DNA from 3 places in the Arthrobacter sp. 9MFCol3.1 genome. Region 3 is predicted to be linked to each of the others. Evidence: riboswitches for the same ligand, from Rfam matches in the RefSeq annotation. Region 3 holds a riboswitch; each other region holds the start of a gene.
The links. Region 3 has a riboswitch for S-adenosylmethionine ahead of C560_RS0110595 (DUF1737 domain-containing protein). Riboswitches for the same ligand answer to the same signal wherever they lie in the genome.

Region 1: another riboswitch for S-adenosylmethionine. It lies ahead of C560_RS0118610 (methionine ABC transporter ATP-binding protein); the one in region 3 lies ahead of C560_RS0110595 (DUF1737 domain-containing protein).
Region 2: another riboswitch for S-adenosylmethionine. It lies ahead of metX (homoserine O-acetyltransferase MetX); the one in region 3 lies ahead of C560_RS0110595 (DUF1737 domain-containing protein).

The regions. Positions count from the first base shown of each region.
Region 1 is NZ_KK211131.1:262,902-266,167, reverse strand. Features, by position in the region: gene acs (acetate--CoA ligase) at 1-447, opposite strand, end outside; gene C560_RS0118615 (CoA-binding protein) at 753-1,178, shown strand; SAM riboswitch class I at 1,276-1,365, shown strand; gene C560_RS0118610 (methionine ABC transporter ATP-binding protein) at 1,505-2,314, shown strand; gene C560_RS0118605 (methionine ABC transporter permease) at 2,307-2,972, shown strand; gene C560_RS0118600 (LLM class flavin-dependent oxidoreductase) at 3,018-3,266, shown strand, end outside.
Region 2 is NZ_JIBJ01000006.1:24,756-28,021, reverse strand. Features, by position in the region: gene C560_RS0107325 (bifunctional o-acetylhomoserine/o-acetylserine sulfhydrylase) at 1-1,170, shown strand, start outside; SAM riboswitch class IV at 1,274-1,389, shown strand; gene metX (homoserine O-acetyltransferase MetX) at 1,401-2,540, shown strand; gene C560_RS0107310 (MFS transporter) at 2,707-3,266, shown strand, end outside.
Region 3 is NZ_JIBJ01000008.1:168,626-171,891, reverse strand. Features, by position in the region: gene C560_RS0110605 (O-succinylhomoserine sulfhydrylase) at 1-1,103, opposite strand, end outside; gene C560_RS0110600 (rhodanese-like domain-containing protein) at 1,104-1,523, opposite strand; gene C560_RS0110595 (DUF1737 domain-containing protein) at 1,520-1,852, opposite strand; SAM riboswitch class IV at 1,865-1,979, opposite strand; gene C560_RS21570 (hypothetical protein) at 2,298-3,263, shown strand.

The sequences.
Region 1 (3,266 bases), on a different contig from region 3:
GACATTGAGTCTGCCCCCTTCGAACCAGGTGATCTGCGGTCCGACGCCGGCCTCGACGTCGGCCGGGACCCGGCGGTGCGCGGTGTGCCAGGGCTTGGCACGCTCCGTTGCGGCGCCGGGCACGTCGGCCCAGTCGAGGCGGAGAGCCTGGGTTTCCCAGAACGCAACCGTCTCTGCCTGGGCAGTTCCCGCGGTCGCGGCGGCGCCGTGCCGGGGAGGGTGGTTTCCGGGGGTGGTGCTGCGGTGACGCGCCGGCCCGTCGGTGGGGACGCCGTGCACTGCGTCGTCCGTGGGCTCGTTCAGGGACCATCCCGAAGAGCCGCGAGAGGAGCCGGGCGCGTCACGCGGCCCTGCTTCGTTCGCCGTCGCGTCCGAAGTGGTTTGTGGGAATGCCTCGGACGCAGTCCGGGCAAAGGTGGGCAGGGCGGAATAGTTCTCAGGGGTCATTGCTGCACTCCATCGGTCCTGGCAGTAGCACCCTTGGTCCCTCCGGTTCCCTCGAATTTCCTCGAAGGAGGGCGGAACAGTTCCGTGGGAATGGTCGTCTCACGTCACCGGGGGTTGCTGCGGCGTCATCGATCCAGGTCTCTCGGCCGCTCGGGATGGTCATTACCTACTAGAGCCGAGATGCGGGATTCCACAAAATCGACGCCCGGGACCGCTGTAATATTCGTTCACCCGGCCTGCGCGCGGTCGAAATCATTCATTTATTCGACGATTGTCCGCAAAGGCCGCAGGAGTAAGGTTGATGCATGGCCCATGTTAACGATCCGGCAGTCATTGACCGCCTCATGCGAACCAAAGGCACGTGGGCGGTGGTGGGCCTGACCACCAACGAATGGCGCTCGGCGTACGAAGTCTCCCTCTATGTCCGGGACCGTATGGGCATGACCATCATTCCGGTCAACCTTCCCGGCGACGACGTCCACGGGGAGAAGGGGTACCGTTCCCTGGCGGACATCCCGGCGGAGAAGCACCCGATCGACGTCGTGGACTGCTTCGTCAACTCCCACAGGGTGGGGGCAGTCATAGACGAGGCCATCGCCGTAGGCGCCAAGGCCGTCTGGCTGCAGCTGGGCGTCTTCGACGACGCCGCGGCGGACCGCGCCAAGGCCGCCGGGCTGGACGTCGTCGTGGACGCGTGCCCGGCCCGCGAAGGCTGGCGCGTGGGCATCTAACGGCCCGGGAATGACGATCAACAGGTTGGGAAGAGTCGGTTACAAAATGTGACCGGCTTTTTCCGTATCCGCCGCATTGCCGTGTGAGATGGACTCGTAACCATCCCGAGCGGCTGAGAGATCTGGCTCTGTGACGCCGCAGCAACCCCCTCTTTGAGGACGGTGCTACCGCCAGGACCGATGGAGAACCACTGTGTTCTGAGGCTCCGCGGCTTCGCTCAGCGCTGCCCGGACGCCAGGACCCAGGGCTTTCCTCGGGCGAGCCCGGAGGAAATCATGAACACGCAGACAGCGGCAGCGCCGCGGCCCCGAGCAGGTGGGGGCCAGTGATCGAGATCCAGAATGTCAGCACGTCCTTCGCTTCGGCCGCAGGCCCTTTCACGGCCGTCGACGACGTCAGCCTGCACATCAGGCGGGGCACCATCCAGGGCATCATCGGGTTCTCCGGCGCCGGCAAATCCACGCTGCTGCGCAACATCAACCTCCTCGAGCGCCCGACGTCGGGACGCGTCCTGGTGGACGGCGTGGACCTGGTGACCCTCTCCGACGCCGAGCTCCGGACCAAGCGGCACGACATCGGCATGATTTTCCAGCACTTCAATCTCCTCAACAACCTCACGGCCCAGGAAAATGTGGAGCTGTCCCTGAAGTTCGCCGGCGTCGGGAAGGCAGAACGCCGCCGGCGGGCCGCCGAAACCCTGGAAATCGTGGACCTCGCCGACAAGGCGGGGACATATCCGGCCAAACTCTCCGGGGGCCAGAAACAGCGGGTGGCGATCGCCCGCGCCCTCGCCACCGGTCCCAAGGTGCTGCTCTGCGACGAGCCGACGTCGGCCGTTGATCCTCGGACGACGTCATCGGTCCTGCAGTACCTGGCCGACGTCAACGCCGAATTCGGCATCACGATCGTGGTGGTCACCCACGAGATGAACGTCATCAAGGCCATCGCGGACAACGTCGCGGTCATGGAAGAGGGCCGGGTGGTGGAGCAGTTCGATCTCACCGAACTCCAGCGCCCCGGCTTCCACCCGGCGACGTCGATCGGCCGCTACCTGGTCTCCGATGAGATCCAGCTGGACCGCTCCGGGAGGGGCACCCACACCACAGCCGCGTCGGAGGGCCTGATCAATGTTTGACCGCATCCTGGAAGTCCTGCCCGAAATCGGCGTCGCCATGGGGCAGACCCTGACCATGCTGCTGGTGGCCATCCCGCTGGCGGTGCTCCTCGGGACACCGCTGGGTGTCCTGCTCTACACCATCGGTCCCAACGGGCTCAAGCACCGGCCAAAACTGCACCGCGTCCTGGACGGACTGGTCAACCTGCTCCGCTCGTTCCCGTTCCTGATCCTGCTGATCGCGATCATTCCCGTGACCAGGTTCATCGTCGGCACGACCATCGGCACGGCCGCCGTCATTGTCCCGCTGACTCTCAACGCCATTCCCTATTTCGCCCGTTTTGTGGAACAGAACCTGAGCCAGCTCGGCGGCGGAGTGGTCGAAGCGGCACGGTCCATGGGCGCCAGCCGGTCCCAGATCGTCCGGGACGTCCTGATTGTGGAGGCGAAGCCCGGACTCGTCAGCTCCATCACCATCATGACCGTCAGCTTCATCTCCTACTCGGCGATGGCCGGCCTGGTGGGCGGCGGCGGAATCGGCGACTTCGCCATCCGGTACGGCTACTACCGCTACGAAACTCCGCTCATGATCACCGCGATTGTCCTGATGATCCTGCTGGTCACCATCGTTCAGCTGGGCGGGTCCTATGTTGCCCGGCGCCTGGACAAGCGCCTCTGAGCGCCCGCAGCACCCTCTTCCCACCTCCCCAGCGGAAAGCACCCCATGACTTCAACACCCAGTACCCGCTTCGACGGACCCCGCCCCCGCCTGCTGATCAGCGCCTTCGTGATGAACACGTCCAGCCACATCATGGGCGGCCAGTGGCGGCGCCCGGAAGCCCAGCAGCACCGGTTCAACGAACTCCAGCTCTGGGTCGACCTGGCCCGCCAGCTCGAGGACGCCAAGTTTGACGCGATCTTCTTCGCCGACGTCGTCGGTCTCTACGGCGACTACGACGGCGGCTGGGCGTCG
Region 2 (3,266 bases), on a different contig from region 3:
GCCGAACTCGCGCCCATCTACACGAGGATCGGCAACCCCACCCAGGACGCCGTCGAACAGCGCGTGGCCAGCCTGGAAGGCGGCCTCGCGGCCCTGCTGCTCAGCTCCGGCCAGGCCGCCGAGACGTTCGCGATCCTCAATATCGCCGAGGCCGGGGACCACGTGGTGGCCAGCCCCAGCCTCTACGGCGGAACCTACAACCTGCTCGCCCACACGCTGAAGAAGTTCGGCATCTCCGTGACCTTCGTGGCGGACCCGGACAACCTGGACCAGTGGCGGGACGCCGTCCAGCCCAACACCAAGCTGTTCTTCGGCGAAGTGGTCTCCAACCCCCGCCAGGACGTGCTGGACATCGAGGGCGTCTCCCGCGTGGCGCACGAGGCCGGCGTGCCGCTGGTGGTCGACAACACGCTCTCCACCCCCTACCTGATCCGGCCGATCGAGTGGGGCGCGGACATCGTGGTCCATTCCGCCACCAAGTACCTCGGCGGGCACGGCGCCGCAATCGCCGGCGTGATCGTGGACTCCGGCAACTTCGACTTCGGGAAGGACCCGGAGCGGTTCCCCGGCTTCAACACCCCGGACCCCACCTACAACGGCCTGGTCTACGCCCGCGACCTCGGCGCCGACGGCGCACTGGGCGCGAACCTTTCCTACATCCTCAAGGCCCGGGTCCAGCTCCTGCGCGACCTCGGCTCCGCGGTGTCCCCGTTCAACGCCTTCCTCATCGCCCAGGGCATCGAAACGCTGAGCCTGCGCGTCGAGCGCCACGTGGCCAACGCCACCAAGGTGGCGCAATGGCTGGAGGGGCGGGACGACGTCGAATCGGTCGCCTACGCCGGACTGCCCTCCAGCCCCTGGTACGAGCGCGGCCGCAAGTATGGGCCCAAGGGGACCGGCGCCGTCGTGGCGTTCAACATCGCCGGGGGAGCGGAGGCAGGCAAGCGGTTCGTCGATGCCCTCGAACTGCACTCGCACGTCGCGAACATCGGCGATGTCCGGTCCCTGGTGATCCACCCGGCGTCGACCACCCACAGCCAGCTCTCGCCCGAACAGCAGACGATCGCCGGCGTGAACCCCGGGCTGGTGCGGCTGTCGGTGGGACTGGAGCACATCGACGACATCCTCGCGGACCTCGACGCCGGATTCCGCGCGGCCAAGTCCGCCTAGCCACCCCGGCCGGCCTCCCCGCAAGGGGCGGCCGGCCAGGGGGCTGTCACATGGAAGTCACAATCTTCGTGATTTCCGCACCGTGTTTCGTAGACTCGTACCAGGTCATGAGTGCCAGCGACAGCCCCGGCTTGCTGGCCGGCAACCCTCCTTTTGCGGCGGGGTGCCCCGGGTGAAGACCTGGCCTGCCGGTCAGCTGACGGCAGGCAAGCGCGAAGATAGGTCCTCACATGACGATTGCCGTCACCCGCACGGGTGTACCCGAAACCAAACCATCCCGGACCCCGGACGGGACCGTCCAGTCCGTCAGGATCGGTGATCTGCAGCTCGAATCCGGGGTCCTGCTGCCGGATGTGGTCCTCGCCTACGAGACGTGGGGGACCCTGAACGCTGACGCCTCCAACGCTGTCCTCATTGAACACGCCCTGACCGGCGACACGCATGTGACCCGCGGCGAAAGCGGGGAACCCGGCTGGTGGGAACAGCTCGCCGGACCCGGAGCGCCCGTGGACACGGACAAGTATTTCGTCGTCTCGATCAACATCCTGGGCGGCTGCTACGGTTCCACGGGACCCTCCACCCCGGCCCCCGACGGGCGCCCCTGGGGATCGCGCTTCCCGCTCGTGACCCTGCGCGACACCACCGCTGCCGAGGCGCGGCTGGCCGACGCCCTGGGCATCGGTTGCTGGTACGCCGTGGTGGGCGGCTCGCTTGGCGGCGCACGCGCCCTTGAATGGGCCGTCACCTACCCCAGCCGGGTCCGACGCTGCGCCGTGATTTCCGTCGGCCCCAGCAGCACGGCCGAACAGATTGCCTTTGCGCAGGCCCAGACGCTGGCCATCCGCCAGGATCCCCACTTCAACGGCGGGAACTACTACGGCGGCCCCGAGCCCGAGGCTGGGCTCGCCCTCGCCCGCCGCATCGCGCACATCACCTACCGTTCCGCGGCCGAACTGGACGGCCGGTTTGGCCGGAACGCCCAGGAGTCCGAGACGCCCCTGGAAGCCGGATCGCTGGCCGGACGCGGGCGCTACCAGGTGGAAAGCTACCTGGACCACCAGGGCAGCAAGCTGGTCCGGCGCTTCGATGCCAACAGCTACATCGCCATTACCGAAGCCCTCATGAGCCACGATGTCTGCCGCGGGCGCGGCAGCCTCTCGGAGGCCCTGGCCCCGGCCACCGCAGAGTTCCTCGTGGCGGCGGTGGACTCGGACCGCCTGTACTTCCCGGCCCAGTCCCGCCAGCTGGCCGAGGCCCTGCCGGGCGGAGCGGAACTGCACATTATCGAAGCGCCGATCGGCCACGACGGCTTCCTGACCGAAATAGGCCAGCTCAGCGGGCAGCTCCGGGAGACCTTCTTCGGCCGCTAGGCCCGCCTGCTTGTGCATTTTTGCAGATGCGCTCTGCACTAATGGCCGTTGAGGCTCAGCGCGGGAGCGTCCATACTCATGGGGAATGACGCCATGTGCCCTACATCACGGGCGTCCTCAGTCCAATGGTCCGCAGGGTGTCGAAGGCGACACCGAAGGAGTTCTCATGAGCACGGAAAACGCCGCGACAACGCGCGCAGACGAGCCGGACGTCCAAACGTCCGGACTGAAGAAGGTAGTAACGGCCTCTATGGCCGGCACGGTGGTTGAGTGGTATGAATTCTTCCTCTACGCCTCCGCCGCCACGCTGGTCTTCGGCAAAACGTTCTTCCCCAACTCGGGCACGGAACTCGACGGCATTATCGCCGCGTTCCTGACCTACGCCGTCGGATTCGTGGCCCGCCCGATCGGCGGCATCGTCTTCGGCCACTTCGGCGACAAGTTCGGCCGCAAGCAGCTGCTCCAGGTCAGCATCCTCCTGGTGGGCGTCTCCACCTTCCTGATGGGCTGTCTGCCCACCTTCGCGCAGATCGGCTACTGGGCCCCGGCGCTGCTGGTCTTCCTGCGCTTTGCCCAGGGCTTCGCCGTCGGCGGCGAATGGGGCGGCGCCGTCCTGCTCGTCGCCGAGCACAGCCCCAGCAAGTCCCGCGGGTTCTGGTCCAGCTGGCCGCAGTCGGCCGTTCCGCTCGGCAACCTGCTCGCCACCGCCGTGCTGTTCACGCTGTC
Region 3 (3,266 bases):
CCTTCCGGCCCCATCGCGCGGTGCGTGGTGGTGGCCGGGTGCGTGATGAGCGTCTTGGCGTCGCCGAGGTTGTTGGAGATGTCGATGATCCGCAGCGCGTCCAGGAGTGCGAACGCGGCCTGCTTCGCCGTGCGGCCGGGGGAGGGCTGCAGCTCCAGGGTGAGAACCGTCCCGCCGGCCTTCATCTGCTGCACCGCCAGCCGGTACTGCGGGTGGGACGGCAGCAGCGGGTACTTTACCCAGCCGACCGCAGGCTGTCCCTCGAGCCATTCGGCCAGCCGCAGCGCCGAGGCCGAGGAATGGTTGACGCGTAGGGCCATGGTTTCCAGGCCCTTGGTGAGCACCCAGGCATTGAACGCCGAAAGTGCCGGACCGGTGTGCCGCATGAGCTGTTTGACGGGCCCGTCGATGAAGTCCCTGGTGCCCAGGATGGCCCCGCCCAGGACCCGGCCCTGGCCGTCGATGTGCTTGGTGCCGGAGTAGACCACTACGTCCGCGCCGAGGTCGCCGCAGCGCTGCAGCAGCGGGGTGGCGAAGACGTTGTCTACCACCACCGTGGCACCGGCGGCATGGGCCAGTTTGCTCACGGCGGCGATGTCCACGATTTCCTGCATGGGGTTCGACGGCGACTCGAAGAACACCGCGGTGGTCGGCTCGGACAGCGCGGCTTGCCACTGCTCCAGGTCCGGGCCGTCCACGAAGACCGTCTCGACACCCCAGCGCGGCAGGATCTCGTTGAGGATCACGAAGCACGAGCCGAACAGCGAGCGGGCCGCGACCACCCGGTCCCCGGCCGCCAACAGCGCGCCCAGGGCGGTGAAGACGGCGGACATGCCGGACGCCGTCGCAAAACACGCTTCCGTCCCTTCGAGCAGCCGGAGCCGCTCCTGGAAGGTGGCGACGGAGGGGTTGCCGTAGCGGGAATAGACGAACCGCTCGTCCTCCCCGGTGAAGGCGCGCTCGGCGGCGGCCGCGGACTCGTAGACGAATCCTGAGTTGAGGAAGATCGGCTCGGTGGTTTCCTGGAAGCCGGTGCGGTCAAGGCCGCCGCGGACAGCCTGGGTGTCGGCCGCCCAGCCGGCGGCGTCGGGATTGAAAGTCACTTAAATCTTTCCGAGGTTGGTGGGCAGGCCGCGGTTCTTCCAGCCGTTGACGGTGCGTTCGCCGAAGCGGTCGGTCTCGCCTTCGAAGCCCTCAAGGACGTTATAGGAGGTGAAGCCGGCTGCCGTCGCGGCCGTCGCGGCGGCGATCGACCGGGCACCGGAACGGCAAAGGAACACAAGTTCGACGGCGGTGTCCTCCGGCGCCTGCTGCCTTAGCTGTTCCACGAAGTGCGGGTTCGGCGTGCCGCCGGCGAGGTTCCACTGGATGAAGAGCGGATCGTTGCGGCTTTCGCCCGCGGCCGCGGTGTCCGGGATACCGATGTGGGCCCATTCGCCCTCGGTTCGGACATCCACCAGGATGGCCCCGGCCTCCAGCTTGGCCCATGCCTCATCCGGGCTGAGGTCTCCGGCGTAGCTCATGCGTGGCCCGCGAAGACCCCGTCGGCGCCAAACTCGTCGGCGTCGAGCTCATCAACCGCATTGGCCACGGCGGCGTCCGCACTTGCAATCGCGGCCGGCAGGACCAGCGCCTGCGCCACGATCACGGTGCTTCCGTTGAAGCTGGCGGCGGGGCTTCCGTGCAGCACATAGCCCTCGGCCAGGGCGGCTGACACCCGCTCGCAAAAGGCGCGGTCATCCGCGCCGGTGAACAGGCGGTAGGCCAGCCTTTCCTCGCCGGCGGTTGCCGCGCTGGAGGCTGCGGCCGGGACTGTACTGGTGGCTGTTGTGGGTATTGACGTGTCGGGCACGACGGATCTCCTCTTTCACGCTTGCAGCTCGAATGGTCGATATGCCGAGTATTCACCTGAGGCACCCCGCCGCGAAAGGGAGGGTTGCCGACCGGCCAGTCAGGGCTTGGCACCGGTTCTCATTACTCCCCAAAAACGTAACACCTGCGACGCCGGCCCGCACCGCGGCCGTCGTCATGTTCCGTAACCGGACCGTGGCCGGGGCGAGTAGTGGCGGGCTGCAGTTTCGGGTACAGCCCACTCGTGTCTGCCGGGACGTTTCGCCGTCTACTGGGGGGATTAGGTCCGACGAGTCGGGCGGAGCTGCAGGTGATTCGAGCCATATGTGAATCGAGCAGTCCGTGAATCGACTCGTCTGTCCATCAACAGGCTGTCTGAGAATCGGTGGCTGGAACGGTCGGAGCCGCAGCCGCGGTCCGGCCGGTGACGGCGGAATGGAGCAATCGTGGGCCCGCGCATACTCGTTACCGGGATTACCAGCGCCGCCGGACGGGCCGTCGCGGCCCAGCTCGAAGCCCGGGGCCTCCCGTACCTCGGCTCCGACGCCCGCGCCGACACCCGCGCCGACACCCGCCAGGGCGGGGAGGCCCCCGCCGCCGCGGTCAGGCTCCTGCCGGCAACGAACCCGGACATGATCCTTGACCTGCGCCGGCTGGTGGACCGCGAAGCCATCAACGTCATCATTCCGACCCTCACCGTGGAACTCCCGGTCCTGGCCGCGGCCCGCGCCGGATTCGCCCAGGACGTGCGGATCATCGTGGGTGATCCTGCCGCGGTGGCCCTCGCCAACGATCAGCTGTTCACCACCTGGGCGCTGCAGGCAGCCGGCATTCCGGTGCCCCGGTTCGCGGTTCCGGGCGACCTCGCCGCCGCGCCGGCATCCCTCGCCGGCCTCAGCGGCCCCGTGGTGGTCAAGCCGCGGGTCTTCAAAGGCTCCCATGGTGTGCACCTGCTGGCCGGAACCGCCTCCGTTAGCTGGAAGAACCTGCCGGCGGGGCAACTGGTCCAGGAATTCATCCCGGGCGCCGACTACGTGTGCCTGGTGTTCGGCACCCCGGCACGCAACGCGATGGCCCCGGTGGCGGTGGTCCTCGAGAAGACCAGGACTCCGTATGGACGCGCCGGCAGCGACGAAGTCAGCCGGAGGGTGCCGGCGGATCAGGCCGGGGATGTGCGCAAGCTGGGTCTGGCCGCCGTCCGCACGCTCGGGCTGACCGGGCCGGTCCAGGTCCAGATCCGCCGCCGTACCGACGGAACGCCCGTGGTGCTGGGTGTCTGCGCGACCCTGGGGGAGAACAGCACGTGGGCCCCGGAAATGCTCGACGCCGTGCTGGCAACGTTCACGCTCCCGGCGTTCAACCCAGCCTCGTTCCGCCGGTGCCCGGCAGTGCCCGCGGACGCCCTGGGGTGATCC